Regions from separate parts of the Pantoea sp. SO10 genome, predicted to be linked through region 1. Evidence: predicted binding sites of a transcription regulator. Region 1 holds the regulator's gene; each other region holds the start of a gene.

Region 1 (7,453 bases):
GCGCTTTGTGAAACGCTAATATTTGCATGATGCTGTTAAAATTTTTGAAGGCAAAATTATGTGGTCAGAATATGCGCTTGAAGTGGTGGATGCAGTAGCGCGCACCGGCAGTTTTAGCGCGGCAGCGCAGGAGCTGCATCGCGTGCCCTCTGCCGTCAGTTACACTGTGCGCCAGCTGGAAAACTGGCTGGCGGTGCCGCTGTTTGAGCGCCAGCATCGGGAAGTGGTGATGACAGCGGCGGGCGAGCATTTTGTGCGGGAAGGCCGTTCTGTTATCAAAAAAATGCTGGCAACTCGCCGACAGTGTCAGCAACTGGCAAATGGCTGGCGCGGCGAGTTGAGCATCGCGGTCGACTGCATTGTAAAACCGCAGCGTACGCGACAGTTAGTGAAAGACTTCTACCGCCATTTTCCCGACATGGAGCTGATTATCAGCTACGAAGTGTTCAACGGCGTGTGGGATGCGTTGGCTGATGGTCGGGTGGATGTGGCGATTGGCGCAACTCAGGCCATCCCGGTGGGCGGACGTTTTGCCTTTCAGGATATGGGCGCGCTGAACTGGCGTTGTGTGGTGAGTCCCGATCATCCGCTGGTTAACAGCAAGGAGCTGGATGATGAAACCTTGCGGGCGTGGCCATCGCTGGTGCTGGAAGATACCTCGCGTGCGTTGCCGCGCCGTATGACATGGACGCTGGATAATCAGCGGCGGTTGGTGGTGCCAGAGTGGGAAACCGGGATGGATTGTTTGCTGGCAGGATTATGCGTCGGCATGGTGCCTGGCCATTTGGCGCGTCCACTGCTGGACAGCCAAAAACTGGTCGAGCTGGCGCTACCGCAGGCGTTTCCGGACAGTCCGTGCTGCGTCAGCTGGTCAGAACAGCGCGCGTCACCGGCGCTGGCGTGGTTACTGGCTTATCTCGGGGATGCGGAAACGCTGAACCACGAATGGCTCAGCGAAGTGTCGGCTTAGCGGCGGTAGTCGCGGAACGGACCGTACGCCACCGAACGGCGTTCAATCAGCGTTGGCTGGACTTCGATAGTTTGCGGATCTTCGCGCTTGCTGGTGATGCGATCCAGCAGCATTTCCAGCGCTTTTTCACCCAGTTCAGCTTTCGGCTGGTGCACGGTGGTGAGCGCTGGTGTGAAATAGCGCGCGTTGCGCACGTTATCGTAGCCAATCACCGAGATATCCTGCGGTACGCGCAAACCCATCTCATCAGCAGCGCAAATCGCGCCCATCGCCATGATATCGCCACCGCAGAACACCGCGGTTGGACGCTGTTTCTGATTTAAGATCTGTTGCATCGCCTGATAGCCCGATTCAGGCTCAAAGTCGCCCTGAACCACCCACTCCGGACGCACTGTAATGCCCGCTTCGTTCATTGCCTGCAGGAAGCCAGCATGACGTCCACCGCCGGTGTTGCGCTCCATTTGGCCAGGAATGGCACCGATATCGCGATGGCCACGTTCAATCAGATAACGCCCGGCGAGATAGCCGCCCTGAAATGCATTGTCCTGCACGGTATCGGTGAAATCACCGCGTGACGCGCCCCAATCCATCACCACCATGGGGATATTGCGGTTCTCTTCCAGCATCTGCAGCAAATCGTCTGGATATTCCGAACACATCACCAGCAGACCATCGACGCGCTTTTGCGCCATCATTGACAGGTAAGCGCGCTGCTTTTGCAGATCGTTGTGCGCATTGCCGAGAATCAGCGTATAGCCGCGTTCGAAGCAGCGGTTCTCCACCGCTTCGATAATTTCAGCGAAGTAGGGCGCTTCGCTGGAGGTCGCCAGCAGACCCAAGGTTTTGGTGTGATTAACTTTAAGACTACGCGCCACGGCACTTGGCGAGTAGTGTAATTCTTTGATCGCTTCCCATACGGCGTTACGCGTCTCTTCCGCAACGAAACGCGTTTTGTTGATGACATGCGAAACCGTGGTGGTTGAGACCCCCGCGCGTTTTGCGACATCTTTAATTGTTGCCATGAAAATGGTGCTCCTGGGCTTATCGCAACTTACTGATAAGTATATTGTTAAACGTTTGCGTCTGCTAATGCTTTTACAGCCCAAAAAAGCGGGCAAAACGGCATGTTCAAGCAGGCAAAATCACTTCATCACGCTGTAAATACAGCCTGCGCAAAATCTGTTGCGCAACGAAAGGCGGCGATTCTAGCAAGCTGGCGCGGATAACACGAGATTTTTGCCTATTGCTATGCGAAAATCGTCTTAACCCTAATAATTGTGTGACTAAGGAGTTGTGATGAATACCGACCTGAAGCTGGCGCTAATGACCACTGTTGGCGCACTGTTGATGATTATCGCCTTCAGCTTTACCGCGATCATGCATTAACAAAAAAGCCGGAGCTGAGAACAGCATCCGGCTTTTTCATGTCTGTTGCGCAACAACTAGCGAATGGTTTTTGGCGTCATCATACGACGCGCGCCCACATAGTGTTTCTGCCAGTAATCCTCACCCAATGCGCTAATCTGAATATCTTTGCCGGTACGCGGCGACTGAATGAATTTGCCATTGCCAAGATAAACGCCCACATGGTCGGCGGTACCGCGATTGTTGATGCGGAAGAACACCAGATCGCCTTTCTCCAGCATTTCACGCTTAATCGGTGCCGCATCACGCAGGTGATACATCTCATTGGCGGTGCGTGGCAGTTTGAATTTCACCAGATCTTTATAGGCGTACCACACCAGGCCGCTGCAATCGAAACCGGTGTGTGGCGAAGCGCCGCCCCACTGATAAGGTTTGCCGAGTTGACCCATTAATTTGGTCATCGCCGTTTCACGCGCTTTTTGATAACGCTGACGGTGCGCTTTACTCATTTTGATGCCGGTCAGCGCTAACGCTTCATCATCGACGGCGATCTCGGGCGTTTTCTTCGCTAAACGTTGATGACCGTATTTCTTAGCAGAGAGTTTCAGTGGGGATTTTTTGCTGGTGGTTTTGTGCAGCGCGATGTCTGTTTTGCTCTGTTTTTTGAGTTTGAATTTTTGAACAGCGGTCAGACGCGATTTTTTGGTGGTGGTGGTTTTTACCGGACGTCGTTTGCGGCGCTCGTCTTCACGTGCGCTCTTTTTCTCTGCTTTAAGCGAACTGGCGTTAACGGGCGCATGCGGAGATGCAGCGGCCACATTAAAGAACAGTTGGGCAAAAGCCAGTATGAAAAGCGTAATTAGTAGACGCATAATCCGGTTACAGGTTAAGCAGGCTGAATCAAAGCAGACTGCGTAAAAGTGAGAGAAATCTGATCAAGTGACCAGCGCCGAGGCAATTCTAATCCACTTTTTTTACAAAAGGTAAGGCCTTTTTCTATTAATATGTTACCAGATTGATTCTGTAGCAAAAATGAGCGATTTCAGCTGGTTAACACAGCGAAATTATTGCTAATTATTAATTTATTAATGCCAATTAATGATATGAAAATGTTATTTGTCATGCGTTAACTTAACAAACATGGCGATTAGCCAGTGCAAAGGCAAAATCCCGTTTTCAGTCCGGGAGCGAAATCGCTACAATAAACAAACACGAAGTAGAAGATTAAGGAAGGCAATAATGAGTACTGTTGAAAAAATTCAGCGTCAGATCGCAGAAAACCCGATTCTGCTGTACATGAAAGGTTCGCCGAAGCTGCCAAGCTGCGGTTTCTCGGCGCAAGCCGTGCAGGCGCTTTCTGCGTGTGGCGAGCGTTTCGCTTACGTGGACATTCTGCAGAACCCGGATATTCGCGCTGAAATGCCAAAATACGCTAACTGGCCAACCTTCCCGCAGCTGTGGGTCGACGGTGAACTGGTCGGCGGCTGCGACATCATCGTTGAGATGTTCCAGCGCGGTGAACTTCAGCCACTGCTGAAAGAGACCGCTGAGAAGTATAAAGAAGCGGAATAATGCAGAAGGCCGACACATGTCGGCCTTTTCTTTAGTTACCCGGCAGACGCCTCGTCTGCGGATTTTTCACTGAAAGCCAGCGGCCAGCCGCCCAGGCGTTTCCAGCGGTTCACCAACTCACAGAACAGCGTCGCGGTTTGCTCGGTGTCATACAGTGCCGAATGCGCCTGCGTGCTATCAAACTCCATTCCCGCCGCTTTACAGGCTTTCGCCAACACGGTTTGCCCCAGCACTAAACCGCTCAGTGCCGCGGTATCAAAAGTGGCAAACGGGTGAAACGGATTGCGCTTCAGGCTGGTGCGCTCGGCGGCCGCCATCACGAAGTTGAGATCGAAAGTGGCATTGTGCGCCACGATAATGGCACGATTGCAGCCGCTATCTTTGGTGCCTTTGCGCACCATTTTAAAAATCGCATGCAGGGCTTCATATTCGCTTACCGCACCGCGCAGCGGATTGGTGGGATCGATGCCGGTAAACGCCAGCGCCGCAGGATTCAGAATGGCGCCTTCAAACGGTTCCACATGGAAGTGCAGCGTTTCATCACGGTGCAACCAGCCGTCTTCATCCATTTTCAGCGTGGTGGCTGCAATTTCCAGCAGTGCATCGGTTTGTGCATTGAAACCCGCGGTTTCAACGTCGATCACAACAGGATAAAAACCGCGGAAGCGTTGGTGGAGAGCGTTTAAAGCGTTCGATTCAGACATCAGGATCTCATGGCAATAAATAGGGCAGCGCGCATTATGGCAAAAATCGCAGGAGGGTGCAGCAGGAGAGGGAAGTCAGCCTGCAAATAGCAGGCTGACGGGCAACCTTAGTTGCCTAAGCCGTGACCGGCATGTTTGTTTTCAATCAGCTCGATTTTGTAACCGTCTGGATCTTCAACAAACGCAATAATAGTCGAACCGCCTTTTACCGGGCCCGCTTCACGCGTTACGTTGCCGCCCGCGCTGCGAATGCGTTCGCAGGTGTCAGCGACATTGTCCACGCCCAGCGCGATATGGCCGTAAGCGTTGCCGAGATCGTATTTATCCACGCCCCAGTTGTAAGTCAGCTCAATCACCGCGCCCTCGCTCTCTTCGGTGTAGCCAACGAATGCCAGGGTGTACTTATACTCGGTGTTTTCGCTTTGACGCAGTACGCGCATGCCGAGCACGCGGGTGTAGAAATCGATTGAACGTTGTAAATCGCCAACGCGTAACATGGTGTGAAGTAAACGCATAACATCCTCTTTTTTTAAAACGTCATCAGTGCATGACAAGCAACTTAGTATACACACTGATGAAATAACGCTGCCGCCTATCCGCCGCGGCAGCCATTTTCTTACAGGGTTGGATAATCGGTATAACCTTCCGCGCCGCCACCGTAAAAACTCTCAGGACGCTGCGGATTGAGTGGCGCATCCTGCTGCAGACGGGCAACCAGATCCGGGTTGGCGATAAAGTCGCGACCAAAGGCTACGGCGTCAATCAGGCCACGCGCAATCAGATCGTCGGCTTTCTCAACGGTGTAAGCACCGGCACCGATGATCACGCCTGGGAACAGGGCACGCACTTTTTCACGGAATGCATCGCTGTAAGGCTGTCCGCCCGCCCAGTCTGGCTCAGAAAGGTGCAGATAGGCGATGCTGCGTTTGCCCAGCTCGGCGATATACCACAGCGCCGCTTTTTCTTCTTCCGGGCCATTGTCCAGATTCTGGAAAGCACCGATTGGCGAAACGCGGATACCAATACGATCGGCAGACCAGTTGGCAATCGCCGCATCCACCACTTCCAGCGCGAAACGGCCACGCTTTTCAATCGAACCGCCGTACTCATCGGTACGCTGGTTTGAACCTGGTGCGAGGAACTGGTGCATCAGATAGCCGTGCGCGGAGTGCAGCTCCAGCAGGTCGAAATCGGCTTCGCGCGCATTGGCGGCGGCCTGACCAAAATCTTTTACGATTTGCTGAATTTCAGCCACTGACAACTCGCGTGGCACGGAGGTGTCTTCACGATAAACAGAACCATCCGCGGCGCGCAGGGACGTGCGCGTACCTGCCGCCAGTGGGGATGGGGCGACCGGCGCTTTGCCTTCGGGCTGCACGCTGTTATGAGATATGCGGCCGGTGTGCCACAGTTGTACAGCGCTGTGACCGTTGGCGGCATGAATGCCTTCGTTAATCACTTTCCACGCGGCAATTTGCTGCTGTGTGTGCAGACCCGGCGCACCGGCATAGCCTTTCGCCTGGAAAGAGATCTGGGTGGCTTCGGTGATGATCAAACCGGCACTGGCGCGCTGTTGATAATATTCTGCCATCAGCGGCGTAGGGATATCGCCCGGCTCAATGCTGCGCAGACGCGTCAACGGGGCCATGAAAATGCGGTTCGGTACGGTAATCGCGCCCACTTTAAGTGGGGAGAACAGCTGCTTACTCGCCATATTGATTGCTCCAGGAAGACCGGTCGTCTAGTCAATGGGGTTTTAAAAATCAGTGACTTATCAGCCACTGTTCGATGGTGTCGAGTGCCAGGCTAATCGGGCCCGGCTCTCGGGAAATTTTGCTCTGCAAACTGGCTCCGAGCCACAGCAAGTAGCAGCGCTGCGCCAGCTGCTGCGGCGTTTGCCCAAACGGCAGCGGCTGCTCAGCCGCCACCTCATTCAAACAGCGCGTGTAGGCAGCGATAATGGCGTTGGCACCCTGTTGCAGTGCATCGCGCATCGGCTCAGAGAGATCGCACACTTCGGCTGACAACTTTACGCCAAGACAGCCAACAATATGACCTTGCTCGATAAACAGCCGTTCGCCATAGCGGAAATGCGCTAACAGGCGCTCGGTCGGCGTTAAATCGGGCAGACTCAACTGCTGATCAATCTGCTGCTGGAAATGGCTGAAGTAGCGCTCAATCAGCGCCACACCAAAGGCCTCTTTTGAACCAAAATAGTGGTAGAACGAGCCTTTAGTGACTTCCGCCAGCGCCAGCATCTCGATCAAACCCATGCCGGTAAAGCCGCGCTGTAAACAAACCTGCTCGCCAATAGCGAGCAGGTGTTCACGGGTATCGTTGCGTTGCAGAGTCTTATTCATGGGGGGCAGGTTATTAGACCAGTCAGTCTAACGCAACCCTCAGGCGGCAGTTTGGCACGATCTGATCATGTCTAGCTGCGGCTGATACTGCTGCGTCTGGATATTGAACATGCCTAAAACCGTATGGAAAAGATTATCTTGCGAAACCTTGGCGTCAGCCGCTTGCTGGCGTAAACAGGTATCATTGATGTGGTACGCCGCCGCGTATCCAGGTGACATCCACATCAGCAGAGGAATGTGTGTTTGCTGCGCAGGCGCAAACAGGTAAGGCGCGCCGTGCAGATACATCCCGCGCTCGCCAAGCGATTCGCCGTGATCGGAGAGATAAACCAGCGCCACATTGAAGCGATCGCTTAGGCCTTTAAGCTTATCGATGGTGCGGCTCAGCATGTCGTCGCTATACAGCAGCGAGTTATCGTAAGTATTCACCAGCGCCTGATGATCGCAATCCTGAATCTGCTTGCTGTCGCAGGTGGGCGTGA
Region 2 (7,453 bases), 1.9 Mb from region 1:
CTGGGGCTTCTCCATTATCGTTATCACCTTCATCGTGCGTGGCATCATGTACCCGCTGACCAAAGCGCAGTACACCTCGATGGCGAAGATGCGTATGCTGCAGCCGAAGATTCAGGCGATGCGTGAACGTCTGGGTGATGATAAGCAGAAACAGAGCCAGGAAATGATGGCGCTGTATAAGGCGGAGAAAGTGAACCCGCTGGGCGGCTGTCTGCCACTGGTTATCCAGATGCCAATCTTCCTGGCCTTGTACTACATGCTGTCAGGCTCGGTTGAACTGCGTCATGCGCCGTTTATTCTGTGGATTCATGACCTGTCAGCGCAGGATCCGTACTACATTCTGCCGATCATCATGGGTATCACCATGTTCTTCATTCAGAAGATGTCACCGACCACCGTGACCGATCCGATGCAGCAGAAGATCATGACCTACATGCCGGTGATCTTCACCGTGTTCTTCCTGTGGTTCCCATCAGGTCTGGTGCTGTACTACATCGTCAGCAACCTGGTGACCATTCTCCAGCAGCAGCTGATTTATCGCGGCCTGGAAAAACGTGGTCTGCATAGCCGCGACAAGAAGAAAGCGTAACGCCTGACTGCGACCAGCAGCAGCGTATAATCAAAGGGCGACATTTATGTCGCCCTATTTTTATTTATTAATACCCTAAAAGTTTAAGGTGGAATCATGAGCCACAGCGACACTATCGTTGCCCAGGCGACGCCTCCCGGCCGTGGCGGCGTTGGCATTCTGCGTATCTCCGGCGCCAAAGCCGCTGAGGTAGCGCAAGCCGTGCTTGGCAAGCTGCCAAAGCCGCGCTATGCCGACTATCTGCCCTTTACCGACGCCGATGGCAGCGTGCTGGATCAGGGCATTGCGCTGTGGTTTCCTGGCCCGAACTCCTTCACCGGTGAAGATGTGCTGGAGCTGCAAGGCCACGGCGGCCCGGTGATTCTCGACCTGCTGCTCAAGCGCATCGTGGCGCTGCCCGGCTTACGCATTGCGCAACCAGGTGAATTCTCCGAACGCGCCTTCCTTAACGACAAGCTCGATTTGGCGCAAGCCGAAGCGATTGCCGATCTGATCGATGCCAGCTCAGAGCAAGCCGCCCGCTCGGCGGTAAACTCGCTGCAGGGCGCGTTTTCCCTGCGCATCAACGCACTTGTGGAAGCACTTACTCACCTGCGCATCTATGTGGAAGCGGCCATCGACTTCCCGGATGAGGAGATCGATTTCCTTTCCGACGGCAAAATTGAAGCACAGCTCAATGTGGTGATCGGCGACCTCGACGGCGTGCGTGCCGAAGCGCGTCAGGGCAGCCTGCTACGTGAAGGGATGAAAGTGGTGATTGCCGGTCGTCCCAATGCCGGAAAATCGAGCCTGCTGAATGCCTTAGCCGGACGCGAAGCGGCGATTGTGACTGATATCGCTGGCACCACGCGCGACGTCCTGCGCGAGCATATCCATATCGACGGCATGCCGCTGCACATCATCGATACTGCCGGTTTACGTGAAGCCAGCGACGAGGTCGAGCGCATTGGTATTGAACGCGCGTGGCAGGAGATCGAGCAGGCCGACCGCGTGCTGTTTATGGTCGATGGCACCACCACCGACGCGACTGAAGCCGCCGCCATCTGGCCAGATTTTGTTGCCCGTTTGCCGGAAGCGCTGCCAATTACCGTGGTGCGTAACAAAGCGGATATGACCGGCGAAGAGCTGGGCCTCACTGAAGTGAACGGTCACTCACTAATTCGTCTCTCGGCGCGCACCGGTGAAGGTGTGGAAGCGCTACGCGATCACCTGAAACAGAGCATGGGATTTGCCGGCAATATGGAAGGCGGATTCCTCGCCCGCCGCCGCCATCTGCAAGCACTGGAGTTAGCCGCAACCCACTTGCAGCAGGGCAAGCATCAGCTGTTAGGTGCGTGGGCCGGCGAATTACTGGCAGAAGAGTTACGGTTAGCGCAGCAGGCGCTGAGCGAAATCACCGGTGAATTCACCTCAGACGATTTGCTGGGCAGAATCTTCTCCAGTTTCTGTATTGGTAAGTAATGGCCTGCGGCGTTCTCATTTCGGGTGCGCATTCATGCGCATCTGGCGCCCGGTAGACATGCGTCTTTGTTATTTGGCTCTCCCACGCCTTTGCAGTATAACGATCATTGCCCGGCGAACAGGTCCTGCTGGGTACATTCATTATTCATGCTAAATATTGGGCGCAAGTTGCTGCCTGAACAGGAGAGAAACATGAGTACAACGCTCGACAGCGTGGCGCTGAACACGCTGTTCATTGAAGCCCGCACCCACAGCTATTGGCAGGACAAACCGGTTTCTCGGGAGGTGCTGGAGCAGCTCTATCACCTGACCGCGCTGGGCCCAACCTCGGCTAACTGCTCGCCGGGCCGTTTTGTGTTTGTGACCTCGCAGGAAGGCAAAGAGAAGCTGAAACCCGCGCTCTCCTCCGGCAACGTCGACAAAACCATGTCCGCTCCGGTAACGGTGATCGTGGCGTGGGATCCTGAGTTCTACGAAGCGCTGCCGAAGCTGTTCCCGCATGGTGATGCGCGCAGCTGGTTTACCAGCAGCCCGGATCTGGCGAAAGAGACCGCGTTCCGTAACAGCAGCTTGCAGGCAGGTTATTTGATTCTGGCCGCGCGTTCGCTGGGCCTGGATGCCGGCCCGATGTCCGGTTTCGATCCGTCAAAAGTGAACGACGCCTTCTTTAGCGAGAGCAAATGGCAGGTGAACTTACTGATCAATCTCGGCTATGGCGAAGCCAGCAAACTGCATGCGCGTCTGCCGCGTCTCGGCTTTGATGAAGCCAGCACCTTTGCCTGATTGAGAAAAGGCGTCGGGCTTAGCCCACGACGCCCGTTTCAAGCGGTTATCCCAGTGAATGGAAGCCGCTGTTGAAGTAGATCATCGGCTCTGCCGCTTCACCTGGCAGAGCAATGCCCACGATACGCGCCAGCAGCACGCTGTGCGTGTTCCACTCCACTACCTTCTCCAGATGGCAATCAAAACTCACCAGCGCATCAGCCAGAATCGGCGCGCCGGTATTCAGCGTCTGCCACGTACCGTTTTGAAAACGCTCGGCGCGGCGTGAGGATTGGCTGAACTGGGCACATAAGTCGTCATGCTGCTCACGCAGCACGTTCACGGCAAAATGGCCGGCTGCGGTAAAAGCATCATGACTGGACGCGCTACGATTCACGCACACCAGCAGGCTGGGTGGCTCAGCCGCAAGCGAACTGACCGACGTGGCAATCAGCCCAAGCTTTTCGCCCTGAAATTCGGTGGTAACCAGAGAAACACCCGCGGTTAAGCGACGCATGCCGTGACGAAACTCATCAAGCGAGATCGATTCCTGGCGAGAAATAGCGGTATCTGACATAAAAAACTCCGACGTGCCTGTTTTAACAATGCGCACAATGGGCAGATGAATGAAGAGTTAGCGCACTTTGATGTGCTGTTTTACTGCCCAAATCCTACACCACATCACACAGTTAGGCACTCAATCCGGCAGGTTTCTGCAAAAGCGTTCTATGCAAAGTTGCCAAATGGGATTGCCGCATGGCTTCGTCCTTATCTGAAATATCGCCTATTCCATCTTAAGCCGGATGCAAACCCATGAGAAAATTCTTACAATAGCACTGATGATTATTCGACCATTTTCATGGAGCGACAGATGGCTAGTCATTTTGTACGTTGGATAGGTAATCCGCCCTTTTCTTCTGAGAACATGCGGGTGCCACAAGAAGTGATCAACAGCGCTCAGCGCTTCGCTGACAAGCGTCGCGGACGCTTTCTCGCCGCACGCGAACTGCTGGCTCAGCTGATGTTACGCATCTACGGTATCCGCGAACTCCCCGCGCTGACGACCAGCAGCAGCGGACGTCCCTGTTTTGCCGATGCCAACCTGCCCGATTTCAGCATTTCCTACGCCGGAAACACTGTCGGTGTGCTGCTGGCCGAAGAAGGCGGCCGCGCCGGACTGGATATGGAAATTGTGCGCGCTCACAGTCGTCAAACACAGGATATGCTGACGCAGGATCTCTCCTCCGGCGAAAAAGCATGGATCAACGCGCAGCAGGATTTCATGGAAGCGCTGACGCAAATCTGGACGCTGCGCCAAAGCATTCTCAAGCTCACCGGCGAAACCGATAGCGGTATTGATTCACTGCGTTTGCATCCTGCGGCCGGTCGGCTGCGTTCCACCGTGTTCCCCGATATTCAGGCGGTGTGTGATGCTGAGCCCACGCTGGTGTGGTCGTGCGCGCTGTCGCCCGGCACCGAACGCTTACATCTGTGGGAGATTGATGGCGCGCAGCAGTGGCAAGCGCTGCGCGATGTCGAGATGAGTAAACCCAATATCGGGCCGCGTACTCTGCGCCTGACCAGTTTGGTCACGCCGCATGAGATGGGACATCCGTAAAAAAGGCCGCATCAGCGGCCTTTACTGTTTAGTGGGCATCGATAAAGACGATTTTCAGCACGAACAGTAGCGCGACCACCACCACGCACGGGCTGATTTCACGCCAGCGGCCGGTTCCCAACTTCATCACGCAGTAAGAGATAAAGCCCAGCGCGATACCTTCCGTGATCGAGAAGCTGAACGGCATCATCGCCGCAGTAACAAACGCTGGCACCGCTTCGGTGAGATCGTCCCACTGCACGCGTGACAGCGACGCCGTCATCAATACGCCAACGTAAATCAGCGCACCCGCCGCCGCATAAGAGGGCACCATCGCCGCCAGCGGTGACAGGAACATCACCAGCAGGAACAGAATCCCGGTGATCACCGCCATCAGGCCGGTACGACCGCCGATCGCCACGCCGGACGAACTTTCAATGTAGGCGGTTACCGATGAAGTACCAATCAGCGAACCGGTCACCGAACTGATGCTATCAACGTACAGCGCCTGCTTCATGCGTGGGAAAGTGCCTTTCTCGTCAGTTAGCCCGGCTTTATCGGTCACGCCAATCAGCGTGCCGGAGGAGTCGAACAGATTGACCAGCATAAAGGAGAAGATCACCCCGGCCATGCCGATGTTGAACGCGCCTTTGATATCAACCTGGCCCACAACAGAAGTGATCGCTGGCGGAGCGGCGAACACGCCGCTGAATTTCACATCGCCAATGATCAAGCCCAGCGCGGTCGTCACCACAATCGACACCAGCACCGCCGCATGGATATTGCGGGAAGCCAGAATTGCGATGATGAAGAAACCCAGCGCCCCAAGCAGCACGCTGTGCGAGGTCAGATTACCCACAGCCACAATGGTATCGGCGTTTGGCACGATAATTCCGGCGTTTTTCAGCCCCATCATGGCGATAAACAGACCAATACCAGCGGTGATGCCAACACGCAGGCTGAGCGGAATGTTGGCAATCATCCAGTAACGCACGCGCAGCAGTGTGAGGATCAGCAGACCCAGCGCGCCCCAGAAAATCGCGCCCATACCAATCTGCCACGAGTATCCCATGGCCCCGACCACCACAAAGGCGAAGAAGGCGTTCAGGCCCATCGCCGGTGCCAGTGCTACCGGCAAATTCGCCACCAGCCCCATCAGAATACTGCCGAACGCGGCAATCAAGCAGGTAGTAACGAACACTGCCTGCGTATCCATGCCCGCTACACCGAGAATTTGCGGGTTAACGAAAACGATGTACACCATCGTCAGGAAAGTCGTGCAACCGGCAATCACTTCGGTACGCACGGTGGTTCCGTGTTCCTGCAGTTTGAAGATGCGCTGCAAAAGGCCCTGATTAGTCATTCCACTGTTCCGCTAAAAAATTTATCGCCGCGTATCCTATAGAGTTTAGCGTGGCAAAACACTGATTTTTCGCAACCGGTTGCTCAGGGTCGCTTTCTGCGCTCAGTGCGCTAGAGTGTCAGCTTATTGTTTAACAAAAGGATGATGTGCGATGTCGGTGGAATGTATTTTTTTTGATTGCGACGGCACGCTGATCGACAGCGAAGTGATCTGTACGCAAGCTTACGTCAACACCTTTGCCCGCTACGGTATTGAACGCTCTCTGCAGCAAATGTTTGAGCAGTATAAAGGGGTAAAGCTCTACGACATCATCCGCGATGTGGCGGCCGAACATCAGGTTGAACTGCCGCTCGAAGAAGTGGAAACCGCCTATCGCGCCGAAGTGGCGAGATTGTTTGATCTCGATTTAAAGCCGATTGCCGGTGCCAAAGCGCTGGTGGAGCGCGTGAAAGTGCCAATGTGTGTGGTTTCAAACGGCACGGTGAAGAAGATGCAGCATTCGCTGGGATTGACCGGCATGCTGCCGTATCTCGATGGCAAGCTGTACAGCGGGTATGACATTAACCACTGGAAGCCGGATCCGGAATTGATGTATCACGCCGCCGAGCAGATGCAGGTGCCGATTGAGAAGTGCATTCTGGTGGATGATTCCGAAGCGGGCGCGCGTGCCGGGATCGCGGCCGGGATTCCGGTGTTTTACTACTGCGCCGATGCGCACAATCCCGAACTCGATCATCCGCTGGTGACGCGCTTTGATGATATGGCGCAGTTGCCGGATTTGTGGCGCGCGCGTGGCTGGGATTTGGTGGGGTAGTGCTGGCTGTCCCCCATCCCGACCTTCCCCCATGAATGGGGGAAGGAGATGCTGCCACATGCAACTCCCAACCCACATATTGCAGCATCTTCCTCCCCCATTCATGGGGGAGGACCGAGGAGGGGGACAGCCAGCACAACCCAAATCAGCCAATCGCCCCTAACGAATCCTCGTTGCTCTGCTTCTTCGGCAGCAGGAACAGCGTGGCGGCGATATCCAGCAGATAAATCAGCGCCAGCAGCGTGATCGCCGCGGTGAAAGAGATATTGGTCGCCAGCAGGCCAATCACCAATGGACCAAATCCGCCCACGCCACGCCCCAAATTAAACAACACGTTCTGCGCTGTTGCGCGCGCCTGCGGTGGGAAAGTATCGGAAATCAGCGCGCCGTAGCCACCAATCATGCCGTTCACAAACATCCCCATCAGCGCGCCGGTAAACAGCATCACCGTAGGATCGCGCAGCTGCGCATACACCACCACCATCACCACCGCGCCAAACTGATACAGCAGGAAGATTTTCCAGCGCGCGAAGCGATCGGCCAGCACGCCAAACATCCAGATGCCGAACGTCATGCCCACCACCGTCACCGCGGTCCACAAGCCTGATTTGGTCAGGCTGAAACCGAAGCTGGACGACAGATAGCTCGGCATCCAAATCATCAATCCGTAGTAACCAAAGTTCTGCACCGAGCAGAGAATGAAAATCCCCAGACTGGCTTTGCTGGTGGCGCGATCGGCAAACAGTAATTTAAGACGTGCGCCAAAGGAGAGCTGCGGCGTTTTCTCCACGTGGCGGGTAAAGCTCTCCGGCTCGCCCATGCTGCGGCGAATCACAAACGAGACCAGCGCCGGCAGCAAACCGACGA
Region 3 (7,453 bases), 1.5 Mb from region 1:
CGCCTGCTGATAGATATCGTCGTTAACCTGGTTGCTGACGCCGCGCGTTTCCACCTTCATCAGCGCGCAGTCGGGCACCACGTTGCGTCCGGTTCCGGCCTGCAATACGCCGACGTTGACGCGCGCCACACCGCCGCTGTGCTGCGGCAGGTTGTGCAGCGCCAGCGTGGCCTGCGCCGCCGCCAGCAGGGCGTTACGGCCCTCTTCCGGTTTGCCGCCGGCGTGCGCGCCGACGCCGGTGAAACTGACGTCGAGTTTGGTGGTGGCGAGGAAGCTGTCGCTGCCACAAACGATTTCGCCGGCGGGCACGCCGGTACCAAGATGAATGGCGGTGAACAGATCGACATCATCCACCACGCCAGCCGCCACCATGGCTTTGGCGCCGCGCACGCCTTCTTCGGCGGGCTGGAAGATGATTTTAATGGTGCCGCTGAGCCGATCTTTCATCTCCATCAACACGCCCGCCAGCGCCAGACCAATGGTGGTGTGGCCGTCGTGACCGCAGGCGTGCATCATGCCGGGATTGCAGGAGGCAAAGCCTTCGCGCGTTGGCAGATGATCGGCGGCGCGGCTTTCGTTCTGATCGAGCGCATCCATATCCACGCGGAAACCCATCACCGGGCCGGGACGACCGGTTTCCAGCGTGGCGACCACGCCACAAAATCCGCCGGAGAAGTGTTTAATCCACTGCGGCAGCGCGCCTTGTTCCAGCGCGCGCGCTTCCTGCTGCGCCAGCACTTCCTCAGAGGGCAATCCCATGCGCGAGTCGGCATCGATCACCTCGCGGCCCAGCTTGAGTTGATAACCAAGACGATGCAGCTCTTCAGCCACCAACGTGGCGGTGCGGAACTCCAGCCAGCCCGATTCGGCAAAGTGGTGCAGATCGCGTCGCCAGGCCTGCATCTGCGGGATGCGCGCGTTGACGAGGTCAGAAAGGGTTTTCATCGGCATTTCCTTTGTGTTGGTTTTTTATGCATTCATCCGAATCTACACATTGGTTTTGCCGCGCATAAGATGCGAATATCTTGCTACTGATAAACAACGGTTATCACCAAACTATGTCTGCGAACCTCAAACTTCATCAGCTGCGCGCTTTTGTTGCTGTGGCGCGTCAAGGCAGCATCCGCGCCGCCAGCCGCTTGTCCGGGCTTTCACAGCCTGCGCTGACCAAAGCGATCCAGGAACTGGAGCTGGCGCTGGGCGCGCGCCTGTTCGAGCGGCGACAGCAGGGCGTTACGCTGACTGATATCGGTGATAACTTTTTCAAGCATGCCAGCTTGGTGCTGGAAGAGTTGCGGGTGGCGCAGGAAGATATTCAGCAGCGGCTGGGATTGGCCGGCGGGCGCGTTAATATCGGCGTGGGTGGCAGTATTGCGCGCACCGTCATGCCACAGGTGATCAATCAGTTTCATCGCGAATATCCGCTGGTCAAGGTGCGGATTGTTGAAGGTCAGCTGGTTTCGATGGTGCATGAACTGCGTCAGGGCGAGCTGGATTTCACCATCAATACCTACGATAAAAATCATCTCGATCAGGAGTTAGTTTTTGAACGGCTGATGGAGCGCGATTATCAGGTGGTGATGCGCAAAGGGCATCCGATGGCGCATGCTCGCACGCTGGCCGAGCTGCAACACTGCGACTGGACCATGCCGACACCGCAAGGCAGCTATTATCGGCTGCTACACGATCTGTTTGGTGAGCGCGGCATGGCGCCGAAAATTGTCGTCACCTGCGAGACCTTTATGGCCTGCACCAGCCTGGTGGCGCAGAGCGATTTCGTCAGCATTATTTCGCGCGATGTGATTGAAGACCCGACGCACGGCGGCCAGCTGATTTCCCTCGTTCTCGACGAACCTTTACCGAAAGCCACTTTTTATCTTATCCAGCGCAAAGACACCGCATTGACGCCGATGAGTGCCTACATGGCGCAGCTGTTCCGGCGCTACTGTCAGCAAAGGTAAGAGTGCGGCCCGGCTCGCAACCGATTAAATAATGCGCACTACACTTGCAGTGGACATTCCCTTTATGGAGAACAGACCATGCAAGTTACCCCGTATGTGTTTTACAGCGGTCGCTGCGAAGAGGCGATTGCCTTCTACCTCGATGCCACCGACGGCGAGCTGCTGTTCAAGATGACCTATGGCGATATGCCGGATGAAACGCCGGTGGAGGATGAAGGCTGCATCTCGGGCGTGAGCTTTTCGCCGGAGCAGATCATGCATGCCCATTTGCGTATCGGGCAGGGTGAATTGATGATGAGTGACGGCGCACCGCAGGCGGCGTATGGCGGTTTTGCCGTGAGTTTATCCACGCCGGATGAGGCGCAGGGCAAGCGTTGGTTTGAGGCGTTGTCAGCGGGCGGTGAGGTGACGAAAAGCTGGGCACCGACGTTTTGGGCTAATGGCTTTGGCATGTTGACCGATAAGTTCGGCGTGCCGTGGATGGTGAATGCGTATAAGCCGCAGATTTGAGTAGAGGGTGCGCGCTGGCCCTCACCCCAGCCCTCTCCCGCAAGCGGGAGAGGGAGTTGGTAGGGGCACGATCTGTTCCCTCTCCCACTTGTGGGAGAGGGTTAGGGTGAGGGAAACCAACAACTTAGAAGTTGTAACCCACCACCAAATAGTAACCCCAACCGGTTGATTTCACTTCAAATGGACCGTTACCGAAGTTCAGCTCCTGGCCGTCAGCCCACTGGCCGCCGTTGTGGAAATAACGCGCCACAGTAGAAACATGCCAGTGATCGTAGTTCAGCGACAGAATGTGGCTGGACGCAATCGAGTTGCTGGTGCGTGAACGATCGGACTTATCACGCAGATCTGAACCCCAGTCGAAGTTGGTGAAGCCGATATAGCTCAGCTTGCCGCCCCACAGATCGGTAATCGGCACAAAGTATTTCACCTTAAAGCGATAACCATCCCAGCTGTTTTCGTTCGCCGCACCGTAGTTTTCCCACTGGTATTTAGCGTAAACGTTCAGCGACAGGCCGATATCGCTGTGCGTATCGATGTCGGTGCCAAGACCCATGTACCAGGTGTTCTGACGGTTATCGCTGTTGCGACCCATGTCATAGATGTAGTTGTTAGCGAAGTACCACTCTTTAAACGGACCAAAAGAGAGATCGGTGCCGGTCAGCTTATCGATGGAGAAACGTGGCTCAATTTCCATGAACATCGGCGAACCGTGGTCGAACACGCCGTTAGCGTTGCTGTTGCCCACGCCGAAGAAGTTGGTCAGATCGAGGTAACCGTAGAAATCGAACCAATCCTTCTTGGCAAAGGCTTCATATTCCAGGTACACGTCGTTGTTGAACTGGGGTCCAAAACGGGTGTGGTAACTGCCCACCACGTTCACGCTCTGATGCCACCAGTCAGAAACGTACTGCGGATCGCTGTCTGCCGCTTGTGCCGCACCAGTCCAGCTGCTGGCCAATAAGGCCCCTGCTATCAACGCTTTATATTTCATTATTGTTAACCACATGCTTTTGATCGCCGGGCCGTCGCCGCGATCGGTTGAAATTGATCCCAGGGGATGGGCAGTGAGTTGTCGTATCCGGTCTGCATCGCCAGATTTTCAAGCTTGCGTAATGTGCCTGTAACAGAGGCATAGAAAATAGATTTTGGTCACGTTTGTCAAAAAGTGTTGCAGTTTTATTCACTGAAAATGTGATCAATATCACATTAAACCCGTGTAGCGAACGGAACCCCGCAACCGTTTACGTGTCGCGTACAGCAGAGAACGTGTTTGATATAGGAAAGGGATGTCGCGGCGCGATTTATCGCGTTGTTTTGATGTCGCACCGTGCCCACAGCAACTTTGCGCAATACATTGCGCCGCTACGGCACGGTGCAGTTTATGGTAATGTCACGCGCACCTGCAGGCCGGCAATCTGGCCCTGCGGATCGTGGCGGTTCGACAGCGCAACCTGCATCTGATGTTTTTGCGCTACGCTGCGCACAATCGATAAGCCCAGTCCGCTGCCTTGCGCCTGCACATCCGGTGAACGGGTGAAGCGGTCAAAGGCGCGCTCGATAAAGGATTCCGCCATGCCGGGACCGTTATCGACGATATCCACCACGGTGTGATTGCCGACGCGATGCAGCAGCACATCGACCAAACTGCCTTCCGGCGTATGCAGCATCGCATTGCCAATCAGGTTATCGAACAGGCTGCGCAGATCGGAGCGGCTGGCGTGCAGGCGATAATGTGTGGTGCCGTTGAAGCCGATATCGATGCCGCGCTTATCCGCCACCACCATCAGCTGCTCAATGCTCTCTTTCAGCAGGTCGTCCAGTTCGATGCTTTCCACTGTGGCGACCACCGATTGATCTTCCTGACGCGAGATATTCAGCAGCTGCGTCACCAGATGGCGCGTGCGCGTCACGCCCGCTTCCAGCTGGTCAAACTGGCGGCTGGCTTCACCGGGTTGAATATGTTGCCGCAGATTCTCCAGTTGCAAGGTCACGGCGGTGACCGGCGTGCGCAGCTCATGCGCCGCATCTTCAAGGAACTGGCGCTGCGATGACCATGCCGCGCGCAGTCTATCCAGCAAGGCGTTGTAAGCTGCCACCAGCGGCAGCACTTCATCCGGTAAACCATCAGGTGAAACGCTATGCGGATGCAGGGTTTCCTGCGCTGCGATATGGCGCGACGCCACGCGTAAATCGCGCGTAATAGCACGCACCACCAGCCATATCACAATCAGTGAGAGCGGCATCATCAGCACCAGCGGAATGATGGCGGAGAGCGCTCGCTTGACCATGATACTTTTCATGTAGCCGATATTGTGTAGTACCTGAATGTTGCCAATTTCACTGCCCAGCTCGCCGGGTCGCGTATAGACACGCCATTCGCAGTCGTCGCCACAGTCTCCGACTTTCAAATCGGTCCAGCCTTTTTTCAGCTGCAATGGCGCATGCAGGCCCGGCCAGGAGCTGGCGCGCAGATGATTGCTTTCGTCCCAAAGCTGGACGATATAGGTGCTTTTCAGTTTCTCTTCATGCATCACCATCGGCATTAGGGCCGGCATACGTTGGCTGCTGGCCCACGCATCGGCGATCTTGGCGAGCTGGTCGTCTTTCATGGTGCCCATCATGTCGCCGTAGCAGTGATAGAAATACCAGGTGACGCCGCCAATCATCGCCAGATGCAGAATCACCAGCGTGGCGAGCAGCTTGTTACGCAGCGAGCGCATAAAGGTGAAAGGTTTCATATTGCCGGTACCCGCCAGCCAAGTCCGCGTACGTTGCGGATCACTTCGTTATCCAGTTTGCGACGCATTCCGTGGATCAGCACATCCACCGCGTTGCTGCTGACCTCTTCGCCCCAGCCGTAAATGCGGTTTTCTAACTGTTCGCGCGAAAGAATGGCGCCCGGCCGCTCCAGCAAGGCGTAGAGCAGGGCATATTCGCGTGCGGTGAGCTGTTCGCGCTGGCCTTTGTACAGCACTTCGCGCGTCATGATGTCAATTTGCACATCACCGCTGCCGAGCAGAGAATCTGCTGCACCGTGGCGACGGCGGGTAATGGCGCGCATACGCGCCAGCACTTCTTGCAGATCAAAGGGTTTCAGCAAATAGTCGTCAGCGCCGCTGTCCAATCCCTGAATACGTTGCTGCACGGTATCGCGGGCGGTGAGCACCAGCACCGGCGTCATGTCACCGCGCGTGCGCGCACGACGCAGCACCTGCAGGCCATCTTCACGCGGTAAGCCCAGATCCAGTAACACGCAGGTATAGCCGCCTTCGGCCCAGGCATTGCTGGCATACACGCCGTCGCGTACCCAATCCACCGACCAACCTGCCGCTTCCAGCGCTTGCTGCAGATTCGCGCCAATCATTTCGTCATCTTCTACCAGCAGCACACGCATGATGCCCTCCAACTTAACTGAACGCAGTGTAGCGACAGATAATTAGGCCAGAATTATACCCATTTTCCCGCTTGCTAATTCTGCGCTAATTTTCTGCTAATTAAGGGATAAATTTAACGCGCTATTGTGGCGGCACTGGACATATTGCCAACGCAGGAGAATCCCATGAATCAGCGCGAATTTATCCGTAGTTTGCTGGACTGGATAGAGAATAACTTAGGGCACGATCTGCATCTGGATGAAGTCGCACGCCGCTCGGGATACTCCCGCTGGCATCTGCAACGTCTGTTCCGTCAGCACACCGGCTTTTCACTGGCCGAGTACATTCGCCAGCGCCGGTTAACCGAATCTGCGCTGACGCTGATTAACAGCGATGAGGCGATTTTGCAGGTGGCGATGAGTTACGGCTTCGATACGCAGCAGGCTTATACTCGCACCTTCAAAAACTACTTCATGGTGACGCCAGGCCAGCTGCGCCGCCAGCGTCGCGTTGAGCCGGATCGTTTATTGTTCCCATTGGCGATGGCGAGTTGATGTATGCCTATGCGCATCATTCGTAGCGGCGCAATTTATTGCGCAATATCTGGATGGGCTCGTTGCCATCATTGATAAGCGCGATGAATCGCGCCGCTACGAAATGTACGCTGATGGACTAATGACGCCTTTTGCTTTTAAGCTGCTGTTCTCACTCTCTTAACTACCAGAGAACATGGATAACAGCGACAATCTCTCCGCCATGATGCTGTTTGCACGCGTCGTGGAACGGCAAAGCTTTAGCGAAGCCGCACGCACCTTAGGCGTCTCCAAATCCCACGTCAGCCGTGAAGTGGCGCGGCTGGAAGTGCGCCTCGGCATCAAGCTGTTGCAGCGCACCACGCGCAAAGTGGTGCTGACGGAGCTCGGCCAGGCTTACTATCCGTTCTGCGTGCGCATGCTGGAAGAGATGCATCGCGCCGACGCCTTTGTGCAGCAGGTACATCAACTGCCCGCAGGCAACGTGCGCTTGCAGGCGCCGATCACCTACGGCTGTCAGTGCGTGGTGCCGACGCTGAATGACTTTATTCGCCGCCATATTCACATCAACGTCGATCTCGACCTCACCACCAGCGATGACCCGCAACCCAGCGCCGACGTGGCGATTGTGATCCGCGCGCGTGCGCCCGACGCAGCCAATTATCGTGAACTCGCCAGCATTGATTGGGGCTTGTACGCCACGCCAGATTATCTGGCGGCGCATGCGCCCATTGATCATCCTGACCGCCTGATGCGTCACGACTTGCTGCTGTTTCACGGCCCCGCGCACACCGCCGCGCTGCCGTTTCGCCGTGATAAACAGCGCCTGGCGCTGGATGTGCACAGCCGTTTCCGCGCTAACAACAGCATGGCGCTGCTTAATGCCGCACTGGCAGGCACCGGCATCGCTTATCTGCCCGCTTATATGACGCAAGATGCCTTAGCGCGCGGCGAAATCCAGCAGGTGCTATCAGATTGGCAAATGGATCGCCTGCACAGCTATCTGTTGCTGAAAGAGCAGCCGCAACCCTCTTCGCCGGTCACCTTGCTGTGCGATGCGTTAATCAACACCCTT

The links. Region 1 encodes PurR, which represses purine synthesis genes. Its sites were predicted from a motif close to CANGCAAACGTTTGCNTG; they were not measured.
Region 2: the regulator PurR is predicted to act here: its motif matches at 5,841-5,858, upstream of FCN45_RS19555 (NCS2 family permease).
Region 3: the regulator PurR is predicted to act here: its motif matches at 3,702-3,719, upstream of FCN45_RS01855 (nucleoside-specific channel-forming protein Tsx).

Annotation. Positions count from the first base shown of each region.
Region 1 covers NZ_CP040095.1:1,875,477-1,882,929, forward strand. The annotation lists gene punR (DNA-binding transcriptional activator PunR) at 59-970, shown strand; gene purR (HTH-type transcriptional repressor PurR) at 967-1,992, opposite strand; gene FCN45_RS08755 (YnhF family membrane protein) at 2,267-2,356, shown strand; gene FCN45_RS08760 (C40 family peptidase) at 2,413-3,207, opposite strand; gene FCN45_RS08765 (Grx4 family monothiol glutaredoxin) at 3,572-3,907, shown strand; gene rnt (ribonuclease T) at 3,943-4,611, opposite strand; gene gloA (lactoylglutathione lyase) at 4,719-5,126, opposite strand; gene FCN45_RS08780 (alkene reductase) at 5,228-6,325, opposite strand; gene FCN45_RS08785 (TetR/AcrR family transcriptional regulator) at 6,375-6,971, opposite strand; gene eptA (phosphoethanolamine transferase EptA) at 7,011-7,453, opposite strand, start outside.
Region 2 covers NZ_CP040095.1:4,216,929-4,224,381, reverse strand. The annotation lists gene yidC (membrane protein insertase YidC) at 1-589, shown strand, start outside; gene mnmE (tRNA uridine-5-carboxymethylaminomethyl(34) synthesis GTPase MnmE) at 686-2,050, shown strand; gene FCN45_RS19570 (malonic semialdehyde reductase) at 2,243-2,833, shown strand; gene FCN45_RS19565 (flavin reductase family protein) at 2,880-3,389, opposite strand; gene FCN45_RS19560 (4'-phosphopantetheinyl transferase superfamily protein) at 3,684-4,430, shown strand; gene FCN45_RS19555 (NCS2 family permease) at 4,459-5,772, opposite strand; gene yieH (6-phosphogluconate phosphatase) at 5,924-6,586, shown strand; gene FCN45_RS19545 (MFS transporter) at 6,732-7,453, opposite strand, start outside.
Region 3 covers NZ_CP040095.1:418,301-425,753, forward strand. The annotation lists gene FCN45_RS01840 (amidohydrolase) at 1-945, opposite strand, end outside; gene FCN45_RS01845 (LysR family transcriptional regulator) at 1,059-1,961, shown strand; gene yjdN (VOC family metalloprotein YjdN) at 2,040-2,471, shown strand; gene FCN45_RS01855 (nucleoside-specific channel-forming protein Tsx) at 2,596-3,462, opposite strand; gene FCN45_RS01860 (HAMP domain-containing sensor histidine kinase) at 3,851-5,209, opposite strand; gene FCN45_RS01865 (response regulator transcription factor) at 5,206-5,865, opposite strand; gene FCN45_RS01870 (helix-turn-helix domain-containing protein) at 6,031-6,399, shown strand; gene FCN45_RS01875 (LysR family transcriptional regulator) at 6,575-7,453, shown strand, end outside.